Regions from separate parts of the Pseudoalteromonas sp. SCSIO 43095 genome, predicted to be linked through region 3. Evidence: predicted binding sites of a transcription regulator. Region 3 holds the regulator's gene; each other region holds the start of a gene.
What was found. The regulator LexA, encoded in region 3, represses DNA repair genes until DNA is damaged. The targets are predictions, from matches to a motif close to TACTGTATNNNNATACAGTA.
Positions count from the first base shown of each region.

Region 1 (7,843 bases), 1.0 Mb from region 3:
CCGCGAAGAGGACGTAACGGATACGCCAGATGATCAATTCCAACGAGGATTAATCTTTGGTACCGAGTCTGTGTCAGCTGCAGCAGAGCGTGACCAATACGCTGCCTATGTAGAGTTTTCAATTCCACTTGCTGAGAACTTAGAGCTACAACTTGCTGGTCGTTACGATGATTACAGTGACTTTGGTACCACAACCAACCCTAAAGTTGCTTTACGCTGGGCACCTACAGATGAAATCACAGTGCGTGGTTCTTGGGCGCAAGGCTTTAGAGCTCCGTCACTTGCACAAGTAGGTTTAGGGCCATCTCAAGAGAGCCAGTTCTTTATCGATAATTACCGTTGTGACGCAACGGGTAAAGATTGTGATGCACTAGATTACAACATTGAATTTGCCGGTAACCCTGACTTAGAGGCTGAAGAGTCTGAATCTTGGAACGTCGGCTTTATTTGGGCACCTACAACTGACTTTGGTTTGAGTGTAGATGTATGGAGTATCACCCAAGACAATAAAATTGATGAGCAAGAGTTTGGTCCAATTTACAACTCAGAGTGTAATAACCAAAATAGTACCGTATGTGTTCGCTTACCACCATCAGGTACAGACAGCCTAGGAACTATTCAAAAGATTTTTAGTACTTTTGAAAACGTGTCATCACAAGAAGTTTCGGGCGTTGATATTTCAGCAAACTACAATCACTCACTGGATGATTTAGGCTTACTAAAATTCAATTTAGAATGGGCTTATCAAGATAAATTTGAAAAAGACGGCCGCGATTATACCGGTGAATATGGTTACCCAGAGCACCGCTGGATTTTCTCAACTAACTGGGAAATTGGTCAGTTCAACACAAACATGAACATTAGTTATGTGGGTGAGTTTGAAGATACGCCAGATATTGACTTCGATGGTAACTTAGACTTCGATAGTAATACATCGCGTACTGTTGATTCACAAGTACTGGTAGATTTACAAACATCATACCGTATTACTGAGTCAGCTAAAGTATCGCTAGGTGTGAACAACTTATTTGATGAAGAGCCACCGTTTGCAATTGGTGACGGTGATTCAGATCTGTATGGTTACGCATCGGGTGTACATAACCCTCGAGGTCGTTATATTTACACTAAAGTGAGCTTTTCGTTTTAATTAAAAAGCAATAAAAAAAACCGCCAATATGGCGGTTTTTTTATCTTAAACTAAAGAGCTAAATTATAGCTCGCCTTCGTTTTCAGATAAGAATTTAGCTACGCCTTCAGGGCTTGCGTCCATTCCTTTTTTACCTTCAGTCCAACCAGCAGGACATACTTCGCCGTGCTCGCTGTGGAATGCTAGTGCATCAACCATACGGATCATTTCGTCGATGTTACGACCCAGTGGTAAATCGTTCACTACTTGGTGACGTACGTTACCTTCTTCGTCGATTAAGAAAGAACCACGAAATGCAACGCCGGCTTCTGGGTGCTCAACGTCGTATGCTTTACAGATTTCGTGTTTAACGTCTGCAACTAGTGCGTATTGAACTTTACCAATACCGCCGTCTGCTACAGCCGTGTTACGCCATGCGTTGTGTGAGAACTGTGAATCGATTGAAACACCAATTACTTCTACACCACGTTTTTGGAATTCTGCATAACGCTTATCAAAAGCAATAAGCTCAGAAGGACATACAAAAGTGAAATCTAGTGGGTAGAAAAAGATTACTGCTTTTTTACCTTTGATTTTTTCGTGAAGGTTATAGCTATCTACAATCTCACCGTTACCTAGAACAGCTGCAGCGGTAAAGTCTGGTGCCTGGCGGCCTACTAATACACCCATTTTATTCTCCAAATATTTTGAGTTTATTGTCAATTGCTTACGCAATACTGATTACTAATATGGGCACTAATTTTAAAATTACAATAGCAACCATATTTAATTAAACGTTATTCTATGGGTATCAAAAATAAATTAACAATCGTATTTATAGATAGCATCGTTCTAAAATAGCGAACGCTTGATAAATGGACTGATTTTTAATCATAAAAAACCTGCTTAAAGCAGGTTTTTTTACTAATCCATAATATCGCTAGGCATATCACCGCGAATATGTTGCCATATTTCACCGGTTTGATGACCATATTTACGCATCATGAATATTGCACCATCATGCTCTTTATTCTCAGCAAGCTTTGTTAAGTCTTTATAAAACTGGCGTGCAAGCTCGCGAGTGCGAGGATCTGAAAAGTAATGACAACCAATCTTAGAATAAAAACCTTTAAAGCCATTAAGGATGAGCACATAAATGCGATTGTTACCGGCAACAGCTAATTCATGATGAACTTTATAATCATAATCTGCAAACGCTTGCGCGCTGTCTTCTAATTCATCGCTTTGTGATAAAATTTCGATAACACGCTCTGGTGCAAGTTTTATAGCTGCACGGGTATAAATTGCGCTGATATTAGTACGTGCTGAAAGTAACTGATCGGTTAGCTCTGGCATTTTATCTTCATCTAAACGTGCCAGTGTTTCAAGGATATTTAATCCTGAGGTTTCCCAAAAATTATTAACGCGAGTAGGTTTACCATGTTGTATTGTTAACCAACCGTCTCTGGCTAATCGTTGTAATACTTCACGTAATGTGGTTCTAGTAACACCAATTAACTCTGAGAGTTCACGCTCAGCAGGCAGAATTGAACCTGGAGGGAAATCACCATTCCAGATTGACTCTACTATATATTCTTCAGCAAATCCTGCTGGGCTTTTCGCTTTAAAAATTCTCATTCAATTCCTACTCGAATTAATTCACATCACATCGCTACATACGATTAACTGACTGATTGTACCAGACAAGCCACAACTAACAAGTAAAGTAAGTTAAATTACCTAGGTATGTTATTAAAAAGGCAACTTTACTTGTATGATTCGCTAGTTTTACCGATAGGTTTTAAACACAATATGAATGCCAACCTATTATTCATACCAGACACTTTGACTATTATTATTTAGTTGTTTACACCCTCTATAAGCTGGACTAAGTTAATGACATTAACCAGACTATTAAACGCCTTCCTAGGGAAAAATCATGCAACAGAGTGTCCCATCTGCAATATTTATAAATTTTTTAGGTAAAGCACCTCAATGGTATAAATACACCATTATTACATTTTTAATAATTAACCCGCTGCTGTTTCAATTAAACCCTTATTTGTCTGGCTGGGTACTGGTTATTGAGTTTATTTTTACACTGGCCATGGCGCTCAAGTGTTACCCACTGCAACCTGGTGGTCTACTTGCCATTGAGGCACTATTAATTGGTATGACATCAACCATGCAAGTTGAACATGAAATAGCACAAAACCTAGATGTGCTTTTATTACTTATTTTTATGGTTGCCGGTATTTATTTCATGAAAGATCTGCTGCTGTATATTTTTACCAAGTTAGTGGTTTCAGTAAGAAGTAAGACCGTTTTATCGCTTGCCTTTGCAATAGCTGCTGCGTTTTTATCAGCTTTTTTGGATGCCCTGACTGTAATGGCGGTTGTTATTGCGGTGGCCATGGGCTTTTATAGTATTTATCACAAGGTGGCTTCAGGAAAAGATTTTATCAGTGAGCACGATATTAACGATGATAACCAAGTAAAAGAGGTAAACCGTCAAGAGCTTGAAGAGTTTCGTGCTTTTTTACGTAATTTACTCATGCATGCCTCGATTGGGACCGCACTTGGCGGCGTGTGTACTATGGTTGGTGAACCACAAAACTTAATTATTGCAGAGCGAGCAAGTTGGCTATTTGGTGAGTTCTTTTTAAGAATGCTGCCCGTTTCTTTACCCGTGCTTTTTGCGGGCTTATTAACGACCTTTTTATTAGAAAAAACAAAAACCTTTGGCTATGGGGCAAAACTGCCAGAAACAATCCATGCTATTTTAAAAAACCATGCACAAACACTTGATAAAAAACGCACCAAACGCGATAGAGTTAACCTCACAATTCAAGCACTTATCGCTATCTGGTTAATTACTGGCTTAGCGTTACATTTAGCAACCGTGGGCTTAATTGGTTTATCGGTCATTATTTTAGCCACGTCGTCGGCCGGCATAATAGAAGAGCACCAACTCGGTAAAGCCTTTGAAGAAGCCCTCCCCTTCACGGCACTGCTTTGTGTATTTTTTAGTGTGGTTGCAGTAATCATCGATCAACAACTCTTTACTCCTGTGATTACTTGGGTACTAACATTTGAAGGGCACTTACAATTGGTGATGTTTTTTATCGCTAACGGATTGCTTTCAATGGTCAGTGATAATGTATTTGTCGGCACTGTATATATAAATGAAGTTGCTGCAGCTCTAAAAGCAGGTCAAATAACTCGAGACCAATTTGATTTACTTGCAGTGGCGATAAACACCGGCACAAACTTACCCAGCGTGGCCACCCCTAATGGTCAAGCTGCTTTCTTATTCTTACTGACATCAACACTAGCTCCCGTGTTACGCCTATCTTACGGTCGAATGGTGTATATGGCTTTACCTTACACTTTTGTGCTTACCTTTGTTGGGTTAAGCGCGACTTATTTTGGCTTGAGTGAAATAACCAGTTTGTTTTATGACTGGGGGATAATACAACACCACATCCCTGTAGCGAATTCTGGGCATTAAGAGCTTCCCCGACTTTGAGGAGCTAGGAAATTTCATAGCTCCTCCCTTTTACTTGCTCCGCTGTTTATCCTACGTCATAATCTAAGCCCTTATTTAAATGCGGATTTGTTATGAACTGGCTTGCTAATCTAAGTACTCAACGTACACCTTGGTTATTATTCAGTGGGATTGTTTTTCTGCTTGAAGTCATCGCGCTCTTTTTTCAATACAATATGGGGTTAGCGCCATGTATTATGTGTATTTACCAACGCACCGCGGTATTAGGTTTACTTTTTGCAGGTATTATTGGCGCCAGTAAACCAAACAACCTCGTAGTCCGTATTGTTGCCTATACAACATGGGGGATTTCAAGTGTATGGGGGTTACTAATAGCTCGTGAACACATTGAAATGCAAACAACCACTGACCCCTTTGCATTTAGCTGTGAGTTTGAGCCGAATTTTCCAGAGTTTATGCCATTACATCATTGGATACCGCAATTTTTTGAGGCAACCGGTGATTGCGGAAACATAGATTGGCAATTTGCTAGCTTAAGTATGCCAGCATGGATGGAAATTATTTTTGTACTCTTTACCGCCACACTGTTTATATTAGTGGCCAGTCGATTAATTACTAAAAAGTCACTTTAATATGTTTACTTTTTTTTCAAGCCAAGTTGATGAGCTTAAACACTTAAAAGTTCGTCAACGACAAACTGTTATAGCGATCTCGTTAAGTATGCTCTCTCCTAGTGACAGAGTGTTAATGCGTATTGTGAAGCTTATGCTACTAAGCCCATTTTTTTTAATATTTACCCTTTTTGAAGGATGGCTACTAGTGCCCTTTTTAATTGTGGCTGGTTTAAGCTACCCGCTACTAACCGCCCCCGTAGATGTTAATTTTGCTAAAAAGCACCTTGGTGCTGCCTTAAAACAGTTTGATCAGGGCGCATAGCGCCCTTTTAAGTTAAAACGCCACCTTTCCATTAAGTTTGGCTAGCATTTTTTTACCCACCCCTTTTACTTTAGCTAGATCTTCAAGTGATGCGAAATCACCATTAGCTTCTCTATAATCGATAATTGCCTGTGCCTTTTTCTTACCGACACCTGGTAACTTGATTAACTGTTTTAAATCAGCAGTATTAATATTAACCATGGCTGATTGCATCTGCTCTGATAGCATATCGCTTTGCGCAAAGGTGGTACCCATAGGTAATAAACATAAAGCAGCTGCTAACGAGATTATTTTAATTAATTTCATACTATTTCCTTTTGCGTTCCTACATGAACATTCATTGATTACTTACACCCAGCACTTTTAGATAACGTTGTGGTTACTAAGTACTAACGGTAACAATCACTCCTTGCGACTCCTTTACTGCAACGCGTTATAAAGTGACTTAATAAATAAAGTAGAGTTACTCTTTATTGTCAACCAAGCTGCAGATAAACTAAGGCTAAAGCTTGCAAAACCACGCGCAAGCTTGTACTGTATATAAAAACAGTAATCTAATGATTTAAAATAATCATATTGCCACGTAAGTAAGCAGGAGAAATCATGGCTGTTGTTGTTAAATATGTTGTAGAACGAAACGGAGTCGAGCGCATGACGTTTACTACTAAAAAAGAAGCTGATGCCTATGACAAAATGCTCGATATTGCCGAGTCACTAGAACTCATGCTTGAAAAAGTAGATGTGCCACTAAGTGAACAACAAGTTGAGTCGCTTGCACTTGAGATTGCGAAAAGTAAAGACGACTTTATGGCGGTACTTAAGGGGGCTAAAGAAGTACCTGCAAAAGCTAAAAAAGCAAAGTCAGATAACGTTGCTGATATAAAAGATAAAGCAGCGAGCTAATCTAAAAAATAGTATGCAGCTTATAAGCCGCACTACTAATTTATGAAACTGAATTCGTGATTCGTATTCAGTTTTTTTATGTCTTTAAGTAATAATAACGAGAAGCGAGTAAGACATCACAATTTGCTATTGTTACAAGTCAGTCAATAAAAAAATGCCAACCAGTTAAACTGGTTGGCATTTTTTTTAAACCAAAACTTTACGTTAGCTAATCACTTACAATGACGATTCAACTTCATCAAACAGATCAGTAATTTCTTTTTTCGGTTCAGCTGTTACGAGGCTTCCTACCACAATAGCAATACTCGCTAAAATGAAGCCTGGGACGATTTCATAAATTACACTGCTTAAGCTCTCACCATTAATGGTAATAGGCGCATAAATCCATACAAGCACTGTTAAAGCACCAATAACCATACCGCTAATAGCCCCTTTTAAGTTCATACGTTTCCAGTAAAGACTAAATAAGACAAGAGGACCAAATGCAGCACCAAAACCAGCCCACGCGTTGCTAACTAGATCAAGTATTGAACTATTACGGTCATACGCTAGGTAAATAGCAAATAACGCAACCAGTATTACGCTAATACGCCCTACTAATACCAGCTCAGTTTGAGAGGCATCACGGTTTAAGTAAATCTTGTAGAAGTCTTCAGTTAACGAACTTGAACACACCAATAATTGCGATGAAATCGTACTCATAATCGCAGCTAAAATAGCAGCCAGTAGGAAACCTGCAATTAACGGGTGGAAAATTAATTCAGCCAATACTAAGAAAATTGTTTCTTTATCGGCAATTGGCATTTGATTTTCAATCATGTATGCAGCACCGAATAAACCGGTAAATACTGCACCAATGGCAGATAAGGTCATCCAAGACATACCAATACGACGCATGGTTGGCATTTCTTTTACTGAACGAACAGACATGAAACGAACAATAATATGAGGCTGACCAAAGTAACCTAAACCCCATGCCATTGCAGAAATAATAGCAATGGTAGAACCACCTGCAAACCAGTCAAGCATACTTAAAGAATGAATTTCGCTTGCTTTAGGCGAGCTTAGTAACTGCTGATAATTTGCATTTGCTAAGGTATCCATAAATGGTTGGTCAAGCATCATATAAGTGGCAATTGGCACTGCTAACAACGAAATAAACATGATACAGCCTTGCACAAAGTCTGTAAGGCTAACCGCTAAAAAACCACCAAATAAGGTATAAACCACTACCACACCTGTGGTGATGTATAAGCCCATTTCGTAGCTCATTTGAAATGAGTTTTCAAATAACTTACCACCGGCAACAACACCCGATGAAGTGTATAAGGTAAAGAAAACAATAATTACTATTGCAGAGATAACACGTA
Region 1 covers NZ_CP087995.1:708,541-716,383, reverse strand. Annotated here, with positions in the region: gene LOC50_RS03360 (TonB-dependent receptor) at 1-1,147, shown strand, start outside; gene LOC50_RS03355 (peroxiredoxin) at 1,211-1,816, opposite strand; gene fadR (fatty acid metabolism transcriptional regulator FadR) at 2,051-2,764, opposite strand; gene nhaB (sodium/proton antiporter NhaB) at 3,066-4,637, shown strand; gene dsbB (disulfide bond formation protein DsbB) at 4,748-5,266, shown strand; gene LOC50_RS03335 (DUF6170 family protein) at 5,268-5,570, shown strand; gene LOC50_RS03330 (ComEA family DNA-binding protein) at 5,583-5,876, opposite strand; gene LOC50_RS03325 (YebG family protein) at 6,174-6,473, shown strand; gene putP (sodium/proline symporter PutP) at 6,690-7,843, opposite strand, start outside.
Region 1: a site for LexA is predicted at 6,103-6,122, ahead of LOC50_RS03325 (YebG family protein). Genes of this name have one in related genera too.

Region 2 (7,843 bases), 1.4 Mb from region 3:
TTAAACCACACACGTCATCAAAAGTTTGCGACTGCTCCCACTGCGTTGCTGTATGTTTAAAAAGGTGTTTCATAGGTGCTGCGCCTAGCTTTTCTTTCCCTTTTATAATACTGCTCGTCGCCAATGGTGGAAGCTCTCCTTTAGCGTCAGGAAAAGCGAGCTCTAGTTTGTCACAGACTTCAGATATTGAGCGGTTTCTTAATAAACCAATCCCTAATACAAGCCAAGCAGCTTGCTCGGCGGGGAAACGTCGTTTACGCACAGAGGCTCTCCCTGTTTGAGTAACGGCTGCTTCAATCCACTCAAGGGGAATATGCTTAGTAAACGAATCAATATCACGATCTTGGCTAAACTCAGTAGTAAGGTGTAATTCTTTAATAAATTCAGACATAAAAATAGGCCACAACTTTTGTTGTAGCCTATTATGAAGCCTCTGAAAGATCGTTCAATTAACTTAAACGATCCGCATTAATGCAGTTGCATGGGCTTTTTTTTGAATAGGATTTTGCCTCACTTTGTGTTTACATACTAGAACATATACATATTCTAACAAGCTGCCTGCATTAAGATAAAAATGCGAACTTAACAATAAACAAGGCCGTTAAAATCCAGACACTAATGCTTACCTGATCTTTTTTGCCACACAGCACTTTTACCGCCGTATAAGAAATAAAACCAAGTGCAATACCGTGTGCAATTGAGAAAGTCAGCGGTGTCATTAATAATACAACACTCACCGGAATTGCATCAGTCATGTCGTCCCAATTTACAAACTTTAAGTTTTGTAGCATCAATACAGATACATATAAAATAGCTCCCGCGGTTGCGTATGCAGGCACCATTTGAGCTAAAGGCGCAAAAAACATCATCAGTAAAAAGCAGCAACCCACAACCACAGCGGTCAAACCAGTTCGACCACCAACAGATACACCTGCAACAGACTCAATGTATGACGTGGTTGTTGAAGTACCGAGCATTGCACCTGCAATGGTAGCTGTGCTGTCGGCGCTTAATGCACGACCTAAACGCGGCATATTACCGTTTTTATCTGCTAAACCAGCTTTCTGAGTTACCGCAACTAACGTGCCTGAGGTATCAAACAAATCAACGAATAAAAACGCAAAAATAACACTCAACATCGACAGTTCAAACGCGGCACTAAAGTCCAGTTGCATAAAGGTCGGCATGATAGAAGGTGGCATTGCAATAACACCATGATACTCCACTAACCCCATAGACACAGCAATCGCGGTGACTAGTAAAATACTGATCAGTACGCCACTTTTAAAATCGCGATAAAGCAGTGCAGCAATAACAAAAAAGCTGAAAATAGCCAATAAAGGACCCGGCGAGGTAATATCACCCAACTGCACCAGTGTTGCAGGACTTGATACAATAATACCGGCACTTTTAAGTGCGATGAGAGCTAAAAATGCGCCAATACCCGTTGCTATTGCTTGCTTGAGCACCAGAGGGATTGCATTAATAATCCACTCTCGCACCTTAAATAAGCTTAGAATTAAAAATATACACCCTGACATAAATACCGCACCCAACGCAGCTTGCCAGCTATAACCCATACCTAATACAACACCATAGGTAAAAAATGCATTTAATCCCATACCCGGTGCCAATGCCAGTGGGTAATTGGCCCACAAACCCATAATAAAACACCCTATTGCAGCTGCAATACAGGTGGCAACAAAGGCAGCACCTTGATCCATACCCGCTTCAGCAAGCATAGCTGGGTTAACGAATACGATATAAACCATCGTAATAAATGTAGTCATACCGGCAATACATTCACGGCGAACCGAAGAATCATTTGCACGGATTTTGAATAAGGCTTCGAGCATAATAAACTTGTGGTTGTAAAAAGTGGCGAGATTTTAGCATAAAAATAACTTTTTAGAGGACATTTTACCTTGCTATATACTAAACTAGCTAAGTGATTAAAATAACAAACGAAGTAGCATGATCAAAACGACACCAAGTGGCCAAGACTTAGAGCAACAATTAGACAACATTCTTTCTTTTGTAACGCAACCAAGCGATGCAAATCTCCCTGCGAGCTCTAAAAACACCGATCAAGACACATTAAATAAAGCCCTTTATTACCTTAAAAATGAACAAGGCGCCTTAGCCGCAAAATGGATGCGTTTGGCAGCAATGGCAGGAAATTATCGCGCGCAGTTTTATTTAGGGCTGTTTTTTATAAAAGGACAAGGTGTGCCGCAAAGTGTATTTCATGGTGCTGCGTGGCTTAGCTTAGCCGGTAGTCAAGGCTATGAACCTGCCATAGAAGCAATGAGCGATATACGAAAACATATTAATACCAAACGACTTAAAGATGCTCAATGCTACGCAGCCAGCCTGTATGAACAAATTCACCAGTTACAATTCTCACATTTGATCCCTCCTAGTAGCGAAAAATAATTTCACTGCCCAGCAACTCATTTCATCTGTAAATTAATTAAGCGTTTATAGCCAAAACAAGCACGCTTAATTAATTTAAACTACTGTATACCCCCTGTTCATCTGTATTTATTTGTTCCCAGCCTTAAAATTAATTCTGTGGGCATTAACTTTCAATAAAAATTAAACCATTGTTATATATAGATTATTTATATATTTATAGTAACTGTCGCGTTTTAAGATGAATAACTGTACAAAAAATAGCAAAAAAACACTTGCACCAAACAACTGTATAAACTACTGTATGAATGTACTGTATAAAAACCCAGTGAGTGAGAAGATTATGTTACAGCCAATTACCGTAAGAACAGTTAAAAGCTATCAACAAGATGACCAATCAGATTGTGTTAACGTTATACAAATTGAAGATGAAATTTCAGCAACGTTTGAGTTATTAAAAGTATTACACCAATACAACAGCCTAAACGCATGGACACTGTTAATAGCACCAGATAACGTACCGAGCAAAGCGCTACTTGATTCATGCTCAATTGATACCAGTAAATTACTGGTTATTCGTCAAAAACATTTAGTTAATTTAGAGTATGTTTTAAATTCTGCACTTCACAATGGAAATTTTGCTGCGGTGATCACCTGGACTGACATAATAAATAACCAACAACTGTCGCAGTTATCATTAAACTTGAGCCATACGCGCACTAAGTTGTATTGCTTTAGCAAAAAAAGCGCTCATTCTGAGATTTCACTTACGCAATAAGCTTGATAAACTAGCGTTTTAATACACAGTACATTTATCATGACTTCTAACGCCCTATTATGTTTTTGTGGCAGTCAGCAACCTTATGCTGATTGCTGCGAGCCTTTTCATTTAAAAACCAAACAGCCACACACACCAGAGCAACTTATGCGTGCACGCTACAGTGCTTATGCTGTTAAAAACGCGGTTTTTGTTCGTGAAAGTTATGCAAAAGAAAAACAAGCTGAAAACTCAATTTCAGAAATTAAAGATTTTGCAAATAGTTGCCGTTTTATAAACTTAACCATATTAGACTCTGGTTATAATGATGAAACAGGGTTTGTTACATTTAAAGCTCACTACTTTTATCAAAATTTATATTGCGAGTTGGCAGAAAATTCAAGGTTTATTAAAGAAGATGGACAATGGCGATACCTTGATGGTGAGATTACACCGGTTGCCGATATTAAAGTAAAACGCAATGATACGTGCCCTTGCGGCAGTAATAAAAAGTATAAAAAGTGTCATAGTGTATAAATAACAGCTACAAAAAATGGGCCACAAGGCCCATTTTCAAAAACTACACTAAACGCAAATTAGCGTTTTACTCGCCATCATCTTCATCGAAATCTTGACGCTGTGCAGGTCTTGCTAAAATCTCTAAGTAAAAAGAAGTTAAACCTTGCTTTTCAATTTCACTGATGTGATTGTTAATTTCAGCAACGTGAACCACTTGGGCTTCTTCAACCGTGTTACCAAACTTACAATCAAATGCCCAGTAGTCGGCATCAACAGGTAAAGTTTTATTACGTTCTCTTTTCAAATATTTTTTCACTTCATGCTTTGCAGCATCAACCATACGAGGGTATTTGATTTTCTCATGATTCAGCGTGAATGTTTTCTTCATTACGTTCCTAATTACCTTGGTTTAATGATAATGGCATTTAATGTCATACCATTTGCGCCATTATAGCAATTGCATTTAAATTTTGGATGCTTTTTTTATATTAAATCAGTTATTAAAATAAAGCATCTATAAAATCAATAGTTACTTTCTACTATAAACTCAGTTTATTACAATCAAATGGCATCTATAAAATCAATAGTTACTTTCTACTATAAACTCAGTTTATTACAATCAAATGGCATGTATAAAGCAGCAATTGAACACATATAGTTAGGCACTAAACAAATGTAATGGCTGGTGGATAGCTTCATTTTGTAAATCATCATAAAATGCCACCGCATCCATTTGAGGGTTTGATAGCTCGGTGTTGGTATTTTGAATTCGTCGACGGACTGCTAGTTCACAGTTATCAATGACAGTCAGTGGAATGTGGTTTTTATCATCACGAATATTAAATGGCTCAGGCTTTAAGCACTGAGTTAACTTTATATCACTCATCCCTACAGCGCTTCCCATTTTTGCTAAAAGCTCTGTGTTATTTTTACCAATTAACATATTAAAGGTATCTGGCGCTAATGGCTGCTTTGGACCTGCGCCAAATTGTTTACGCAAAGCATCTTCATCAGCTTGATAATGCTTAGTGTCACTTTTGGGTAGGTGGAATTCACTAAAATCGAGTGCATCGTGAGAGAGCATTGCTAATAAAAGTGCAAACTCGCCTCGGCGGTTTTCGTGCACACTTTCGTTAAGCCTCGTTTTTAACTGGCTCTCCGTGATTAACAAATCACCAATCTGCATAGACTTTAGCCTATTTAACTAATTAATAAGTATTTATCGGCTAAATTTGAATTTTCTTTAGCTTTTTTCTTTACTTAAATAAGAAGTTTGCTATTATCTGCCGCGTTGCATTGGAGGGGTTCCCGAGCGGCCAAAGGGATCAGACTGTAAATCTGACGGCTCAGCCTTCGCTGGTTCGAATCCAGCTCCCTCCACCACTTTTCTTAGGCTAAGTTAAGTGGGGCCAAATGCAATAACAGTTAGTGTGGAGGGGTTCCCGAGCGGCCAAAGGGATCAGACTGTAAATCTGACGGCTCAGCCTTCGCTGGTTCGAATCCAGCTCCCTCCACCACTTCTCTACCTTATTTCTTTTTATTCAAATACCCACTGTAAACTCATACCATGATTGTTTAACCAGTTACTTGCTTGTTTATAATCTGAATAAAATAATCCCACAAGTTGCCAAAATTGAGCGCTGTGATTTAAATATTTTAAATGTGCTAATTCATGAACAATCACATAGTCAATGACCCATGTCGGTGCACTTGCCAAGTGTAAGTTGAAGGTTAGTTCACGCCTGCGATTACAACTACCCCAGCGACGTTTATACAATTGAATACGAATATTACTCGGTAGCTTTTCACCCATCAGCTGACAATAATCGTTAACTCGCATTTCAATATAACTTTCTAATTTCTCATGCAAAAACTGTTCTAGCAAACTTTGATACATTTGCGTTTGATGCTTTACACGTGAAGAAATACTCAGTAACAGCGTTTGGCTTTCATTGTGCTGCTGCCATTGAGTGCGTGCTGCGTTTTCAAATTGCACATTAACAGCTTCATTAAATAATTTAATACTCTGGGTTTTGAGTGGAAACTGTCGTGTATCGGCTTGAATTTGTTGCTTATGTAACTGAGCATCAATCCAGTCCTGTTTACTTAACAGCCATTCATTAATTTGTGTTTTCGTTACAAAATGGGGCGCATATACCGTAAGCTCACGTTGTGCAACTTTGATAGCCACTGTTTTTCTTCGCTTACTACGCTTTAAAGTGTAATCCAACAATGAATGCTGCCTATTTATAATTAACCACTGGGTTTTATTTTACCTTGTACCATAACGGCTAATCTATAAATAATCCCCACTAAATGCCATTTTAATAACAATGCATTTAGTGCTACTCAATAAATAGTATGGTTTAGAGCTTAAAACACTTACGTTACTTTTGTTATTTATAACTCAATACCTTGTGATTATTATTGTATTTTATATTAGACTGAATTTAAGAGTTATTATGTGAATGATTGATGTTAGCTAATTTTTTTATAAACGAACCAGATCCAAGCCTAATTATTAATGGTGTATACGACCCAAGTTTAGTGACACTATCTATACTCACCGCAATTTTTGCAGCTTATTTTTCTTTGCACGTTCTCGATTTAGCAAATAATACACATTTTAAATCTTATCGAAAGTTAGCCAATATAACCGCAGCCTTAGTCCTTGCCGGCGGGATCTGGAGCATGCACTTTATTGCAATGCTCGCATTTTCTTTGTGCACTACAATTGAATACGACCCCACACTCACTTTTGTATCGTTTATACCGGCTTTACTGGCATGTACCATTGCTTTTTCTTGTTTGAAAACATATAGCTCTCGCCCTCGTATTATCAATTTAATTCTAAGCTCTCTTTTATTTGGCGCGGGTGTTGGCACCATGCATTATAGCGGTATGGCCGCGATGCAATTAAGTCCTTTACTTCGTTATGATCTAATATGGTTTGGCGCTTCAATTGTTGTTGCAGTGCTGCTGTCTTTTATAAGTCTTTATGCACGTTTTCATTTACCAGCACACTTTAAAAAATTAACGCCTATGCATAATCGTATTATTTGTGCCCTTATTCTTGGCCTTGCCGTGGCTGGTATGCATTTTATGGGCATGGCCGCTACGCGATTTATTGCAACAAGCCCGATAATTAACGAGCAAACAAACCAATCACATCTAACCTTTATTGCTATTAGTGTGTCGTTCGCCACGCTTTTATTAACAGCGGTGGTTGTGATCATCAATGGCATGATCCGTTACAGAATGCTGTTGGGGAAAAAATCAGCTGAAGAGTCTCGCCTTGATGCTATTTTATCAACTGCCATTGACGGCATCGTTACTATCAATATTAAAGGCACTATTTTGAGCTTTAATAAAGCCGCAGAAACAATTTTTGGCTGGCAAGATAATGAGGTCATTGGCCAGAATGTAAAAATATTAATGGCTGATGATATTGCGAATCAACACGATGCTTTTTTAAAAAATACAACAAACCATGAGGTAAAACGTGTTATTGGTGTTAATCGCGATGTGTGGGCAAAACATAAAAATGGTCATCAATTTCCAATTCGCTTGGGGATTGGTGAAGTAAAGCAATTACAAACTGAAACATTGTTTGTGGGCTTTATTACCGATTTAACTGAACAAAGAGCGTTACAACAAAGCTTAATTGAAAAAGAGCGACAATACCGTACCTTGATGAACAATATGCCCGGTGTGGTATTTCGCTGCTTGTTAGATGAACACTGGAGTATGTTGTTTATCAGCCCTAGCGTCTATGAACTAACGGGTTATCGCGCTGAAGAATTTACTGAGCAGCGTATTACCTTTGCCGAGCTTATTGTTAAAGAAGATGAAGCAGCGATTTCTTTAGCGATTGATCAAGCAGTTGCATCGACCAGTCAATACTCAATTGAGTACCGCATTCGCCATCGCAACGGCAATATTATTTGGGTACTCGATCAAGCAAGCATTATCACTAACTCTAAAGATGATACACGCTGGATTGATGGCGTTTTAATTGATATAACCAAGCGCTATGAATATGAGCAAAGCTTAAAGCAAGCTAAATACGAGGCTGAAGCAGCCGTGCAAGCTAAACAGTCTTTTATGGCAAATATGAGCCATGAGATACGTACCCCTATGAATGCAATTATT
Region 2 covers NZ_CP087995.1:1,042,437-1,050,279, reverse strand. Annotated here, with positions in the region: gene LOC50_RS05090 (IS4 family transposase) at 1-391, opposite strand, end outside; gene LOC50_RS05085 (NCS2 family permease) at 564-1,856, opposite strand; gene LOC50_RS05080 (SEL1-like repeat protein) at 1,975-2,436, shown strand; gene LOC50_RS05075 (SulA-like leucine-rich domain-containing protein) at 2,759-3,193, shown strand; gene LOC50_RS05070 (YchJ family protein) at 3,233-3,709, shown strand; gene LOC50_RS05065 (DUF6172 family protein) at 3,777-4,079, opposite strand; gene LOC50_RS05060 (VC2046/SO_2500 family protein) at 4,350-4,877, opposite strand; tRNA gene LOC50_RS05055 (tRNA-Tyr) at 4,990-5,074, shown strand; tRNA gene LOC50_RS05050 (tRNA-Tyr) at 5,124-5,208, shown strand; gene LOC50_RS05045 (M48 family metallopeptidase) at 5,229-5,921, opposite strand; gene LOC50_RS05040 (PAS domain S-box protein) at 6,167-7,843, shown strand, end outside.
Region 2: a site for LexA is predicted at 2,714-2,733, ahead of LOC50_RS05075 (SulA-like leucine-rich domain-containing protein). Genes of this name have one in related genera too.

Region 3 (7,843 bases):
TACAAGCCAGGACAGTACATTGGCATTAAAGTTAAGCCTGAGGGCGCAGAATATGAAGAGATCCGCCAGTATTCTATTTCGCAAAAGAGCAATGCTAAAAACTATCGTATTAGCGTTAAAAAAGAGTGCCAACCAAAGCCTGGCGTGGTGTCTAATTATTTACACTCACTAGAGCAAGGCGCACGAGTACAGTTATACCCGCCAGCGGGAGATTTTATTTTAAAAAATGAGGCAACTCCAGTTGTACTTATTTCAGCAGGTGTTGGCCAAACCCCGATGATGGCAATGCTGCAAACGCTACTTAGTGGTGATAAAAATCAAGCGATTAGTTATTTGCACGCGTGTGAAAATAGCCGCGAATTTTCATTTAAAGGGTATTTAGCGCAGCAAACGGCAATGCATCCACAGCTAAAAACATTTACTTGGTTTAATCAAGGTGGCGAGGAGTGTGATTTCACTGGGCTAATGGATTTAACAGTGCTTGAGGCATCATTACCTATTAGCGAAGGGGCATTTTATTTGTGTGGACCAGCATCATTTATGGCTTACGTAAAAGGCCAGTTACTTGATTTAGGTGTGCAAAGCTCAAATATTCACTACGAAATATTTGGACCACACCAAGCGTTTTAGATTAATTAAAAGCGTGTGTTACACACTTTTAATTTAAACTTACAGCTTTTTACTATTTGTGTTGGCAGCATAAGCTTGTTGTTGCCAAGCATTAAATAGCTTTTGTTGTTTAGCTGAAATTTTTAAACCATACGTTTTTTGCATGTAAGCGTACGCATCGGCAATGCGTTTACGTGCATGAACAGGCGGTTCAACAACACGTTGTTTAAAATTAACTTTAACCTCACAACGACCATATTGCGTCGCGTTTTGGGCTAACATGCCAAAGCGGTAGTTTGAGCGATCGGCGTTAATTTCACCAATTGCAGGGGCTAAATTGTTTATATCGGCTTCCATCATGCGAAACTTAGCGCTAACTTTGCGGCAGTTTTTACGCCCACCATCTTGCCAGCATTGTAACTGGTGACCAAATTCCCATGCAGGGACAATATGTTCCCATTCAATTCGCAATGCACGTTGATTTACTTTGCCTGAGCGGGTTAGTGTGTTGCGAGGCACGTAGCCACAATGGGTAGGGTCGGGTACTAACTTTTTGCCTTGTTTTTTTATATCGCAACCACAATAAATACTTTTAGCGTTTTCGGGAAGGGTATTAATTAAGTGCTTTTTGGCACTCGAAAACCGCGTAAATTGTTCGCCCATTGCTGAAAAACAAGCACAGCAAGCCAACAAAGCTAAAATAAACCGAATCATATCCATCACATACGTGAACTACAGGAGCGGCTAGTTTAAGGCCTAGAATAAAAAAGTAAACCGCCGCCGGCATGCTTTAATTTTAATTTGCGTATTTTGTAGAGGGCGTTTTTTAGGAGTAAATAGTGGGTAATATTCAGAGGCTAACGCTAAAAACGCGTTAATGCAGTGATTCCTGCGTTGTTGATTTGGTATAACGGTAAAACTGCGTTAAAGTTTGCAATGAAATTAATAGAGGGTAAAAACGAGATAATGTCGGAAATTCAATTTTTAAATGTAGATCTAGAGCTTGAGTCAAAGCAAGATATTAGCGTATTAGTTGCTGATTTAAAAAAGGTCGCAACTATTTTACATTATGATAAAGACGAATACCGTCAACTTGCTCGCATTGAGGTTGCAGGTGAAATAACCACGCCAGATAAAGCGATTAATCACTTGTGCGAGTTAATCGAGTCGTGTTCACGCAATGCATTAAAGCAATGGTTGAGTTGTTCACGCAGAACATTCGATATGGGTTTTGAGTCTGGCACTTCGCCAAAATGCTTTAACCAAGCTTTACATGCAGATACCTTGTTACGTATATCTGCAATTGGTGCAGGCGTGGAAATTACTATTTACCCTCTCGAAAAGTAATTTAACCTCAACCTTGGTTAACAGATTTACTAGCCTTTTCGCTCTACTACGGCTGCGGTCATACGTGATACGCAGCAAAGCTCATTGCGGCTATTGGTTATTTTAATATCCCAAACCGAGCTGCGTTTGCCGATATGATAAGCTCTCGCTGTGGCCGTTAATGTGCCATTGCGTGATGCCTTTAAATGACTTGCACTGATCTCTTGGCCAACACAATAAAACCGATTGAAATCAACCACAAAATTAGCGGCATAACTTGCTACTGTTTCAGCAAGTACCACATTTGCACCACCATGAACGATACCCATAGGGTTATGATGCTCTGGAATTGCCGGCATAGTTGCCACTAAGTAGTCATCACCAATTTCACTGATCTCTATTCCCATGGTTTTCATGAGTGTCCCTTGGCCTGTAATACCTTGATCTAATTGCTTACAAAACTCTAATGTAATCGGTTGATGCCAAATACTCATGCTAGCTCCTTGGATAAGTAATCGAGAATTAAAATTTATTAATATGATAATGCGTTGCTAATAATTACATTTATTACCCTGCTTTTAAAGTAGGTTATTGTTTGATGATAACGGCATATAAGGCATTAATTTATATTTGCGATTTTTAAATAACTGTATATACTCACAGTTAATTGTACTGTATGGAAAACCAGTTGTATGCGACCATTAACGAAACGCCAAGCGCAAATACTCGAACTCATTAAAGTGTTTATTAAAGACACTGGTATGCCTCCTACACGTGCCGAAATTGCACAAACACTGGGTTTTAAAAGTGCAAATGCTGCAGAAGAACACTTAAAAGCATTGGCCAAAAAAGGTGTTATTAAAATGAAGCCAGGCGCGAGTCGCGGAATTCAGCTTGTTGAAGAAGAGGAGCCAGAGCAGTTAGGCTTACCTTTAATTGGCAGGGTGGCTGCCGGTGAGCCAATATTGGCGCAACAGCATGTAGAAAGCCACTGTAAAATTGACCCTTTAATGTTTAAACCTGCGGCCGATTTTTTATTGCGTGTTAACGGTATGAGTATGAAAGACATTGGTATTATGGATGGTGATTTACTTGCTGTGCATAAAACCCAAGTTGCCGAAAATGGACAAGTTATTGTTGCCCGTGTTGACGACGATGTAACCGTGAAGCGTTTAGAAAAAGCGGGCAGAAAAGTACTCTTACATGCTGAAAATGATGAGTTTTCAGCTATTGAGGTCGATTTAGAAAATGAGTCGTTCAATATTGAAGGCTTAGCGGTAGGTGTTATTCGTAACGCTGACTGGATGTAGTATTAAAGCATAATTTAGCGCTTAATGGTGATTAGGCGCTGGGTTTGTTAGTAGCACAATGTCTAACTTATCAAATGTATGACTATATGATGTTAAGTGCTCCCCCTATCATAAATAAAATCACTAAATACTTTATAAATAAACAAATTTACTCTGCTTTTTTAAGTTAACAATTTTTTTATATTTCTATCCTGTAATTTCAATACACCCCCTACTAAACCTGACTCTTAGATTAATTGCCTGACTGGTTGCTATTTTTTAACTGCGCATTTTAAAAAATTCACCTTGTCTATTTTTCATACTTACCTTGCTTATTGTTTATTTTTTAACTAGTTATTAAAGAGCTGGAATAAAAATAACTCACAGCTTAGTCGTTTTGAGAACACACATTTACTAAATCCAGCACCCTTATAAAAAATAAAAATAACGAATAGGCGTTTAAGCCGTATGCCTCTTCGCTTTGCGTCAGCAATAGCATCAAAGGAGCCGTCACATGGGTAAGCTGAGTTCTTCCTTGTGGCTTATATTGTTTGTTTTTTCGCAGAATGTGCTTGCTAATAGCCAATATAATATGCGTAAAGGCGTAACCGATATAAGTAATAATGTATACCAACTGCACATGACTATTTTTTTAATATGTTGTGTGATTGGGGTGATCGTGTTTGCCATTATGTTTTGGGCACTCATTCATCATCGCAAATCTAAAGGGGCTGTCCCTGCCCAATTCCATGAAAGCACCAAAGTAGAAATACTGTGGACTGCGATCCCTTTTGTCATATTAATTGTTATGGCCATTCCTGCGACTAAAACCTTAATTGCCATGGAGGATGCCAGCAAAGCTGATCTCACCATTAAAATTACAGGCTCACAGTGGAAGTGGCATTACGAGTATATGGGGGAGGACGTTGAGTTTTATTCCATGCTAGCTACCCCTCAAAATGAAATAACCAACCTTGCTGATAAAAACCCGAATTATTTACTCGAGGTCGATAAACCGCTGGTACTACCAATTAATCAAAAAGTACGCTTTTTAATGACTTCAGATGATGTTATTCACTCATGGTGGGTGCCTGACTTTGCCGTTAAAAAAGATGCAAACCCTGGGTTTATTAACGAAACATGGACCAATATTAATGAGGTCGGTACTTACCGTGGGCAGTGTGCAGAGCTTTGCGGTAAAGATCATGGTTTTATGCCTGTTGTAGTAGAAGCTATAACAGAAGAAGATTTCAAAACGTGGTTAGCAGAGGCTAAACAAGCCAAACAAAAAGCAGCTGAGGCAGACGCTGCGTTATTAGACCAAGTTGTACCAAAAGAGGAGCTGATGGTGCTTGGTGAGCAGGTTTACATGGCGAGCTGCGCGGCGTGCCATCAACCAACTGGCTTAGGCTTACCAGGTGTTTTTCCGGCTCTTAAAGGCAGCCCAATAGTCATAGGTGATATCAAAGGGCATATAGATATTTTGCTCCATGGTAAACCAGGTACGGCTATGCAGTCTTTCGCAAAGCAATTATCAATCAAGCAAATAGCAGCTGTTATTACCTATAAACGCAACGCGTGGGGTAATGACACTGGTGATGTAATTCAACCGAGCGAGATACAAGCGGCACTGGATGCTGATGGGGAGGCTAAATAATGAGTAGCATTGCAGAACAACCTAATACCAATGAGGCTCATCATGCCCATCAACCTGCCACAGGCTTTAAGCGCTGGTTATTTACAACCAACCATAAAGATATAGGTAGCTTATATTTAATTTTTTCACTCACCATGTTTTTAATTGGTGGGGCAATGGCGATGGTTATTCGAGCTGAGTTATTTCAGCCGGGCCTACAACTGGTTGATCCTCACTTTTTTAATCAAATGACCACAGTGCATGGTTTAATAATGGTGTTTGGTGCGGTTATGCCAGCCTTTACCGGCTTGGCAAACTGGATGATCCCGCTAATGATTGGTGCGCCAGATATGGCCTTACCGAGAATGAATAACTGGAGCTTTTGGATTTTACCGTTTGCGTTTTTAATCCTATTAGCTTCATTATTTATGCCTGGTGGTGGCCCTGCATTTGGTTGGACCTTTTACGCGCCGCTTTCCACCACTTATAGTAACGACAACACAGCAATGTTTGTATTTGCTGTGCATATTATGGGTATTAGTTCGATTATGGGGGCCATTAATGTGGTGGTCACCATAGTAAATATGCGTGCTCCGGGTATGACGTGGATGAAGCTGCCGTTATTTGTGTGGACATGGTTGATCACGGCGTTTTTACTTATTGCAGTTATGCCGGTACTTGCTGGTGCAGTTACTATGGTGCTCACCGATAAATACTTCGCGACCAGTTTCTTTGATGCCGCTGGTGGTGGCGATCCGGTGATGTTCCAACATATTTTTTGGTTTTTTGGTCACCCTGAAGTTTATATTATGATTTTGCCTGCCTTTGGCATTATTTCTACGATTGTTCCCACCTTTTCACGTAAAAAACTATTTGGTTATGCCTCTATGGTGTATGCCACCTCCTCCATTGCCTTGTTGAGCTTTATTGTGTGGGCGCATCATATGTTTACCACTGGTATGCCCGTGGCGGGTGAGTTGTTTTTTATGTACGCGACTATGCTGATATCAGTACCTACCGGCGTAAAAGTATTTAACTGGGTAGCGACTATGTGGCGCGGGTCTATTAGCTTTGAAGTGCCAATGCTGTTTAGTATCGCATTTATTGTGTTGTTTACTTTAGGTGGTTTTTCGGGATTGATGCTAGCGATTACACCTGCCGATTTCCAATATCATGATACCTATTTTGTGGTTGCACACTTTCATTATGTGCTCGTAACGGGCGCGGTGTTTTCTATTATGGCGGGGGCTTATTATTGGCTGCCAAAATGGACCGGAAACATGTTCAATATTACCTTAGCAAAATGGCATTTTTGGTTGTCGTTAATAAGTGTAAATGTGCTGTTTTTCCCAATGCATTTTGTGGGGTTAGCCGGTATGCCACGCCGTATTCCAGATTATGCGCTACAGTTTGCTGATTTTAACGCCATTATTAGTATAGGTGGGTTTGCCTTTGGTTTATCGCAATTATTATTTGTGGTGGTTGTGTATAAATGTGCAAAAGGGGGCGACAAAGTGCCTGCAAAAGTTTGGGATGGAGCGGATGGGCTTGAATGGGAAGTTGATTCACCTGCGCCTTATCATACGTTCTCAACGCCGCCGGATATTAAATAATGACTCACTTGCCGTTATTAAAAAAGCTGGTGGTGATTTGCATTGCAATGTTTGCATTTGCATTTGCCATGGTCCCTTTGTATGACGTGTTTTGCGATATAACGGGGCTTAATGGTAAGCCCTCGTTAGAGCAGGCACAGCAAAGTACCTTGGTCACTGAAAATAGAGAAGTCAGCGTTAGTTTCACTACGCATGCGCAAAGTGGTGCGCCTTTTGAAGTTAAATCTAAAGAGTACAGTGTAGATGTAAAGCCTGGGGCCATGCGTGAAGTTAAGTTTAGCGCTAAAAATAACAGCAATGAAGATAAAGTAATGCAGGCTATACCGTCGGTAGCACCAGGAAAAGCGGCCAAGTATTTACACAAAATAGCGTGTTTTTGCTTTGATCAGCAACCGTTAAAGGCAGGTGAAGAGCTGGAGTTTACATTATTGTTTTATGTAGATACTGAATTACCCAGTGATGTAGAAGAGTTAACCCTGTCTTATACCGTATTTGATATTAGCGAGAGGCTAGTAGCCAGTAATAACTAGCTTATAAAACTGGTGAAAAACTAGGAGCAAATAAAATGAATCAAAAATATGAACATTATTATGTACCAGAGCAAAGTCCATGGCCAATAGTTGGGGCAGTTGCGTTATTTTTTATTGCGGTAGGCGCAGCCTTAACCGTAATGGATATGGGCAAAGAGGGTGGTAATGGCGTTTACTTGTTATACGTAGGTATAGCTGTACTACTTTACATGCTGTTTAGCTGGTTTAAAAATGTCATACACGAGTCTGATCAAGGGCTTTATTCTGCACAAATGGACCGTTCTTTTAGGCAAGGTATGAGCTGGTTTATTTTTTCAGAAGTGATGTTCTTCATGGCATTTTTTGGGGCGCTTTTTTATGCTCGCATGTTTTCTGTGCCTTGGCTTGGAGGTGCGGATAACAACGCCATGACAAATGAAGTATTGTGGCCGACGTTTGAAGCCATGTGGCCATTGCTAAATACCCCAGGAGGCACCACGACCCAAGCAATGGGCTGGCAAGGGTTGCCGCTTATCAACACCCTTATTTTGCTTGCCTCGTCGGTAACTTTACATTTTGCCCATGTGGCGATGGAAAATAATAAACGTACCCCACTCAAAGTATGCTTGGGAGCGACCATTTTACTCGGAGTGTGCTTTTTAGGGCTGCAGGTAGAAGAGTATATATATGCTTATAACGATCTTAACTTAACCCTTGATGCGGGCATTTATGGCAATACCTTCTTTTTGTTAACCGGCTTTCACGGCATGCACGTCACCTTAGGAACAATTATTTTATTGGTGGTGTTTTTACGCATTATGAAAGGACATTTCACTAAAGATAAGCACTTTGCCTTTCAAG
Region 3 covers NZ_CP087995.1:2,731,477-2,739,319, reverse strand. Annotated here, with positions in the region: gene hmpA (NO-inducible flavohemoprotein) at 1-630, shown strand, start outside; gene LOC50_RS12940 (endonuclease) at 670-1,323, opposite strand; gene LOC50_RS12935 (hypothetical protein) at 1,576-1,956, shown strand; gene LOC50_RS12930 (PaaI family thioesterase) at 1,986-2,429, opposite strand; gene lexA (transcriptional repressor LexA) at 2,628-3,245, shown strand; gene coxB (cytochrome c oxidase subunit II) at 3,739-4,881, shown strand; gene ctaD (cytochrome c oxidase subunit I) at 4,881-6,473, shown strand; gene LOC50_RS12910 (cytochrome c oxidase assembly protein) at 6,473-7,003, shown strand; gene LOC50_RS12905 (cytochrome c oxidase subunit 3) at 7,039-7,843, shown strand, end outside; gene LOC50_RS17510 (DUF2909 family protein) at 7,817-7,843, opposite strand, start outside.

Region 4 (7,843 bases), 530 kb from region 3:
CATCGCGCGCGCAGCATGCCCTGTTAAAGTAGCCACTGTAAACAACGTTGGATTTATTTCGTTTTTAGCTAAATCTTTCATTTCGCTAAGTAAATCACCCATAGCTAAACGCCCTTCGGCATCGGTATTACCAATACGTACTCGCACACCTTCACGGCTAGTAATTATTTCATCAGGGACAAAACAATCTGAACCAATGGAGTTGCGTACAACCGCTAAAAAGGCAATCACTTTAACGCCTTTAGGCTGATAATCTGCTACAGCTTTCATAAATCCAGCAACCGAGGCCGCACCGCCTTTATCGCGGCTCATGCCCGCCATAAAACCACCGACTTTTAAATCTGCACCGCCCGTGTCATAGACTAAACCTTTACCAACAAACATCAGTGTTCGGGTTACTTCACCCTCAGGCACGTATTCAAGTTTAACAACGCGTGGATGATGGCGCTCTACCGCATACGACGCACGAGCAACGGTACTTAGCATGGGGTAATGCTTATCAATGGCAGCTAAATCATCAATCACATCAACGCTCACCGCACTATTTTCAAATAACTCACTACAGTAATCGGCAAAACGTGGGGGGGCCATGCGCTCAGGCTCGGTGCCACATAAATCACGTGCGGCATATTGCCCGGCAGCTAACGCATTGACTGCTTTAATTGTTTGCTCATTGGCATCAATTAAGCCTATTTGAGTAATAGGCTCAATACCTTGACCATGAAATTCACGCGCTTCTAGGGGTTGCCATAATGCTTGGCATGCGCCTAAGTAAGCCACTTCAAGAGCGTGTTGATAACGGCCATTTGTATTTAAAGCGGGTAAATAAATAGCAGGGTTAACACTACCTGATGCTTTTGCCTCATTAATGGCTAATTTGGCTGCATCAAAATAACGACGAACGTCATCATAATCTCTATTTAAAGGGCCTGTTGGCGCTAACACGACACGTTTACCGGCAATCACTAACAAGGTGACTTGGTTGCCGATGCGAGAGTCTACTTGGGCTTGGTCTAAAATTGCATCACGCAGTGGCGTATTTGGTAAATGAAAAAAGTCGTTGCTGATAATAATAAGTGCATCATGCGATGTACAATCTAGGCTTGCACTTACCGGCTTTGCCAGTACTGCTTTTGGATATGCCATAAAAAAGGATCCTGTTAGAAAACGTAGTCCCTATTATTATTTATTTAGCAATTTATAACCAGTGTACTGCGATAACCTGCTTACTTACTGGCAACTTGGAGTTACGCGTTTTACACATCTAAAATACTAAGCTGTAAATTATGCTCTGGTTGGTTTTTAATACCCACGCCAATTCCTAATAAGCGCACCGGTTGTTGTAATCCACGTTGATAGGCTTTGGCGAGTAACTCTTTAAAAATAGCCGTGTTTAATTGATGCGCAGCTTGATCTGCTGAGGTCACTACAAAATTAGCAAATTTAACTTTAACACTTAATTTATTAATTTTATGTTGTAGTTGCTGTTTATTTAATCGAACCACGAGTTCATCTAACAGTTGCGGTAATTGTTCAAGGCATTCATCTAGGCTGTTTTTGTTGTATTCATAAGTATGTTCCACACTCAATGACTTACGTACCCGCTCAGTTGAAACTCGCCCTATATGTTCACCCATGCACTTTTGATATAACGACACACCAAAATTACCCACATGCTGTTGCATCCAATTAGCCCCTTTTTCGCGCACATCTTGCCCCGTGTATAACCCTTTTAAATTAAGCTTTTCTAGAGTTACTTTACCCACTCCTGGAATTTTACCTAATGGCAATTGGGCTAAAAACGAGTCAACCTGCTCAGGCAATACCACAAATTGCCCATTAGGCTTATTTTCATCACTGGCTATTTTGGCAATAAACTTTATTGGGGCAATACCTGCAGATGCAGTCAGTCCTGTGGTATTAAAAATATCGGTACGAATTTGCTCTGCAATTAACGTTGCACTGCCCTTAAAAGCAGTACTGTGGCTCACATCTAAATATGCTTCATCAAGCGAAAGAGGTTCTACTAGGTCAGTATAGCGGTTAAAAATGGCGCGGATCTGTGTTGATACTTGTTTATAAACAGCCATTCTGCCAGGCACAATAACTAAGTCAGGGCAAAGCTGTTTGGCATGATAGTTAGACATAGCAGAGCGCACCCCATACTCTCTGGCAATATAGTTAGCGGTAGAGAGCACTCCACGGCGACTATTTCCGCCAATTGCCAGTGGTACGCTGGCAAGCTTAGGATTGTCGCGCATTTCTACGGCCGCATAAAAGCAGTCCATATCTATATGAATAAACTTTTTCATCACACAATAATAACTGTTTATTTATACAGCCATTATTGTGGAATCACTTTTAATTAGCAAGCATGTTATTGCTTAAAAAGAGCGTTTACTTTTCTTTGGCTTATTAAAACAATACATCCAAAATAAAATTTCTAAAGAAAAGCCTAATAAAATCAAAACAATTGCCCCAGCCTCATTACCCATAGCGTAACAAGTAAACGACGCTATAAAAACGGTGCATGCCAATAACCAATTAATTATATCCTGCATAGTTATCTCCTTGTGTGTTAATAGTTACTATAGCCATGAATTTAAAGAGGTACAATTTTTACTCAAGGGTTTTTATTTAGCACTGTTGTTCTTTTAAGGTTAAGGTTTGTTCAATCTGAGGCAGTTTACCCGCGGCGCAAGGTTTATAGCCTAATGGTTTAAATAAAAAAGGCGCAAAGCTTCCATGTTCTGCTTACGTCCCTTATTTACATCCATGAGGGCAATACAGAGTAGCTCCCCCCCTAGTTATAATTCCCTTGAGCTCATCCGACCATATTGCTAATCTAAATGCTTTAAAACTAAGAGCAATAAATACATGGAAACGTTTAAACAACAACACCCTATTCATACCGACATTACTGTAGCATGGGGCGATATGGATGCCCTACAGCATGTTAATAACTGTGTTTATCTTCGTTATTTTGAAATAGCCAGAATCGACTTTTTAAATAAATTAAATTTATTTGATACTATCAATGCTAAAACCACAGGCCCTGTGATCAGTGAAAATAATATTCGTTATAAGCGTCCCGTTACCTTTCCCGACACATTAAGCGTAGGTATTACCATTAGTGATATTAAATCTGACCGCTTTGTAATGAACTACAGTGTGTTTAGTCATGCGCAAAACGCGATAACAACCACCGGCATGTCAAAAGTGGTGATGTTTGACTTTAAAACAGGCCAAAAAGCCACGATCACTGAGCCATTGTTATCGGCTTTAAAAGCAAACTCTCAAACCGAATAATTAGGATTAGCAATGCAATATAGTCAATTAGGCAGTAGTGGGGTTAGCGTTTCAAGAGTGTGTTTAGGTAGCATGACCTGGGGAGTACAAAACACCCAACATGATGCTGACCAACAGATAGCCTATGCGCTTGAGCAGGGTGTGAACTTTATTGACACAGCAGAAATGTATGCTGTTCCTCCCTCTCCCGATACTTACGGTAAAACAGAAGGAATTATAGGCAATTGGATAGCACGTAATTCACAAAAACGAAAAGACATTGTTATTGCAACTAAAATTGCCGGTAATGGGCTTTCATGGATCCGTGATGGCGGCAATATTACCCGCCAAGCTGTTATTGATGCGGTTGATCATTCTCTAAAACGCCTACAAACCGACTATATTGATTTATACCAGCTACACTGGCCAAATCGCCGTACCCCTCACTTTGCTAGGCAATGGCCTGGTATGCTTAAATTTACCGAGGTAGATGCAAAACAACACACCGCTGATATGCTTGATATTTTAGAGGGGTTAGATGCGTGTGTTAAAGCAGGAAAAATTAAACATTGTGGGCTTTCTGATGATACGCCTTGGGGAATTAGCCAATTTTTAAATTTATCAAAAGAGCATAACTTGCCAAAAATGGTGTCTATCCAAAACGAGTTTAGCCTAGTACATGCCAAAGATTGGCCTTATTTAATAGAACAATGTGTACATGAAGATATTGCTTATTTACCTTGGTCACCATTGGCCGCAGGGCTATTAACCGGTAAATACCTAAATGGATCGCGCCCTGAAGGCTCTCGCTGGACATTTATGCAGCGTAACGGTATTTTTCGTGATACGCCACAATCACAAAAGGCGACCAAAGAGTATGTTGAACTTGCCCATGCACACGCTATCACCCCAGCTCAATTAGCGCTGGCTTGGTGTAATCAAGTTGATGGAGTGACATCATCTATTATTGGTGCCACTACTATGGCGCAATTAAAGGAAGACATTGATGCGTTTGACCTAACACTGAGCGATGACGTGTTATCAGCGATTGATATCATATTTAGAAATAATCCAATGCCTTACTAATGAAATCAAGCAAAGGGTAAATGTTATTCAATAATGTTGATTCTTTGCTATTCTTTATGTTTATTTTTTAAGCGCCAAGGTATAATTAAATACAGTCATTTAATAAAGAATTATCAGCTTTTTATGGATACAGCTCGTTATTTCTGCCTGCTATTTTTAATATTCTCGAGTAACAGTATTAGCCAATCTAAAAATCAGCTCACTGAAATTTTATGGCTACAAAGCAACACACCGCCTTTTCACTTAAACTCAGAGAATACTCAAATGGGCTTGTGTGACAATTTAACTAAGCAACTAATCAGTAGTATAAAGGATGTAAAGCATACTCGATTATTTGTTCCACAAAAACGAATTAATAAATATATCAAAGAAGGCAAAAATGTCTGCTTTCCATGCGTAATCCATAAAAAGAGCACCAACGAAGTCTATACATACTCACGTCCTACCTCTATCTACCCTGAGTTTAGTATTATTACAACTAACCAAAAAGCAGAAACACTTACTAAAGCACATGGTAATCCTATAAATTTAATTAGTTTACTTAGCGATGAACGCTTTACCTATGGACAAGCCGCAGCACGACGTTTTTCACCACACATAAATATGATTATTGAAAACTCTTTGAGCCATCATAACGTGTCCTTAAGCTTAAGTAGTGATAATGAGAGTGGTGTTGTGATCGATAGGTTGAGGCATGGCTTTTTAGACTACTCGCTCGATTACCCTTTTATGGCCAGTTACTTTAACCAGCAACAACACCCTATAAAAATAGTTAGTATACCCATAGCTCAAAATACGCGCTCATTAATCAAAGGAGCTGTAGGCTGTGCGACTAATGCGCCTAATGATTTTGCTAATCAGGCAGTTAAGAAAATTAATGCGGCATTAGAAAGTACCATACTAGAATCAGCGGCTCATCAACTAAGCCAGCGACACTGGCTAAGTGAACATATCGATAATTTTGATAAACAATATTATCAACACATAATTAACTTTGACTCACAGACCAATGATGCTCCAATAAACACTGCTGACCAGAATAAAGAGCAACGTTAAACTCTCGCCCAGTACTAACCATCCCTACGCCAGCAGGCGTGCCAGTCATAATAATGTCGCCTTCTTCGAGGCTCATAAACTGACTAACCTCAGCCAATATTTGTGCAGGTTGGTGCAACATAAGTTGGCTATCACCATGTTGAACCGGCTTGCCATCAATATGTAATTCAAATAGAAACGATGTCATCTCTGGCGTTAATTCAATAAACTCACTAAATAAAACTGAACCGTCAAATGCTTTAGCACGCTCCCACGGCAGGCCTTTTTCTTTTAAGCTGCTTTGCAAAGCGCGTTTAGTCAAATCAAGTCCAATGCCCACGCCCACAAGTTGTTTATTTTTAACCGCAAAGCATAACTCTGTTTCGTAGTGCAATGTATCGCCAAGATGAGTAGCGAGTAAGGTATCAGTGATCGCGCTATTAGGCTTATTAAAAACCACCATTTGCTCTGGGTGTTCGTTGTTTAATTCAGCAATATGCGCACTGTAATTACGCCCCACACAGACTATTTTTGAAGGTTGTATGCTCTGCGAAGCCAGCTTTATTTGATTCATTCTATCACCTGTTAATTACACAACGCGTTTAATATTTTGGCATACTCTCAAATTATTAACGCAAAAGCGAATACAGTTTTATCATGCTTTTATGACTACTACTGAGCTAAATATAATCAATGATACAGACTGAAATAAAAGTAGACGTGTATAATTTGGTAGGTTTTTGTATACGCGTTTTTAAAGCAATAAGCAGGTACATTTAGTACCTGCTTATTGATAAATTATTAATAGGTTATTGACTACTTACAAGTAACACTACTTTGCTCGGCAGCATTTGCTGTAATAGCCAGCTTAGCAATAGATACATGCCAATCACCTTGCGAGCTTAACTGCCAAGGGGGGAACACTTGTGCTAAATCAACACCTTGCTCTGCAAAACAACTTAAGTTGATGTTTAATGTTTGCCATTGACCTGATTGCTCAAGGTTATCAGCAATATCAAACTTACCCTGACAACTCTCACCACACCCCATACCAACCCATAACGGACTAGCTGCGGCTTTATCTACTTTAATTTGCAGTTGGCCATTGTTTTCAACGTATGAACGTAAGTCAGATGGAAACGCAGCGGCTAAATTAACCCCAGCCATCGCTTGGCCATTAAAACGAATTGCACGGGCATCTTCTTGCACCTCTTTATCAAATGTTTGGGTGCTCACCGCACCTAATGACTCGCGACTGCTCGCCACCGTTTTTTGTTGCTCACCACTTTTTAAAACCAGTGACCACGGTGCTTTAATTGCACGCTCAAACAATACTAAATCATCCAGTTTTTCAGTCTGTTGAGTTTGCTCCACCAGGTCATCTTTTAAGACATTACTATCGTTGTAAGTTAAACCAAAACCATAAGGAAGTAATGGACTGTAACCTCCGTCGTTACGGTTTTCATTATCGATTGGATTATTAGGCCAGGAAAACGATAGCTTGCCTTTAAAGTCATGATTAATTGAACCGTCTGCATTTTTAAACAAGACATCACTAATTGCATCGCCTTCACTACCTAAAAGCCAAATAGCAACGAACGCATCACTGGCGTTAAGCTCAGCATTAACCCACATAGGGCGACCGCTTATAAATAATGAAACAACAGGGATTCCCGCATCTTTAAACTTACGCAGTAGCGCTAAGTCGCTTTGATTACCGCGCTGGTACTCGAGGTTATCAACATCACCATTAACTTCTGCGTATGGTAAACGTCCGGTGATCATCACCTAGATATTGACATTCCAAGGCAATAATTGTTCTATGTCTGGCTCAGACTGACAAAGCTCATCGAGGCAATGCATGATGTAATCAAATGGCGTTAAGCCGTTGGATCTTGCAGTTTCGATGATGCTGTATAGGTGAGCGCTTACTATTGCGCCGCGTGAGGTTTGGCTAAACATCCAGTTATTACGGCCGATAACAAATGGTTTGATAGCGCGCTCGGCGCGGTTATTGTCGATATTAAGCTGACCATTTTCAAGGTAAACTATAAGCTTATGCCATTGATTAGCGAGATAGGTTGCTGCCTCTGCTAACTTGGTTTTCCCGACTAAACGTGGCTGATTTTGCTCTAGCCATTTATGCAGTTTATCGATAATAGGTTTCGCTTGCTCTTGCCTTATTTCATGCTTTTGTGCTGGTGTTTTATCGTTGAGTTTTGATTCAATGCCGTACAGTTTTTGAATGAGACTCAAGACTACGTCGGCTTTGCCTGTCTTGTTTTTACCCTGCACGTGTTTTGCTTCTATAAATTTACGACGTGCATGGGCCTAGCAACCAACGAGTGTTGATTGCGTTTGTGCATACGCTTGATAACCATCAACCTGTAAATAGCCCGAATAGTCATCCAGATAATTAACCACACAGGAAGCT
Region 4 covers NZ_CP087995.1:2,197,404-2,205,246, forward strand. Annotated here, with positions in the region: gene LOC50_RS10355 (M17 family metallopeptidase) at 1-1,146, opposite strand, end outside; gene dinB (DNA polymerase IV) at 1,257-2,312, opposite strand; gene LOC50_RS10365 (acyl-CoA thioesterase) at 2,878-3,309, shown strand; gene LOC50_RS10370 (aldo/keto reductase) at 3,322-4,374, shown strand; gene LOC50_RS10375 (ABC transporter substrate-binding protein) at 4,498-5,430, shown strand; gene LOC50_RS10380 (fumarylacetoacetate hydrolase family protein) at 5,363-5,983, opposite strand; gene LOC50_RS10385 (putative glycoside hydrolase) at 6,226-7,194, opposite strand; partial or broken gene tnpC (IS66 family transposase) at 7,198-7,843, opposite strand, start outside.
Region 4: a site for LexA is predicted at 2,324-2,343, ahead of dinB (DNA polymerase IV). Genes of this name have one in related genera too.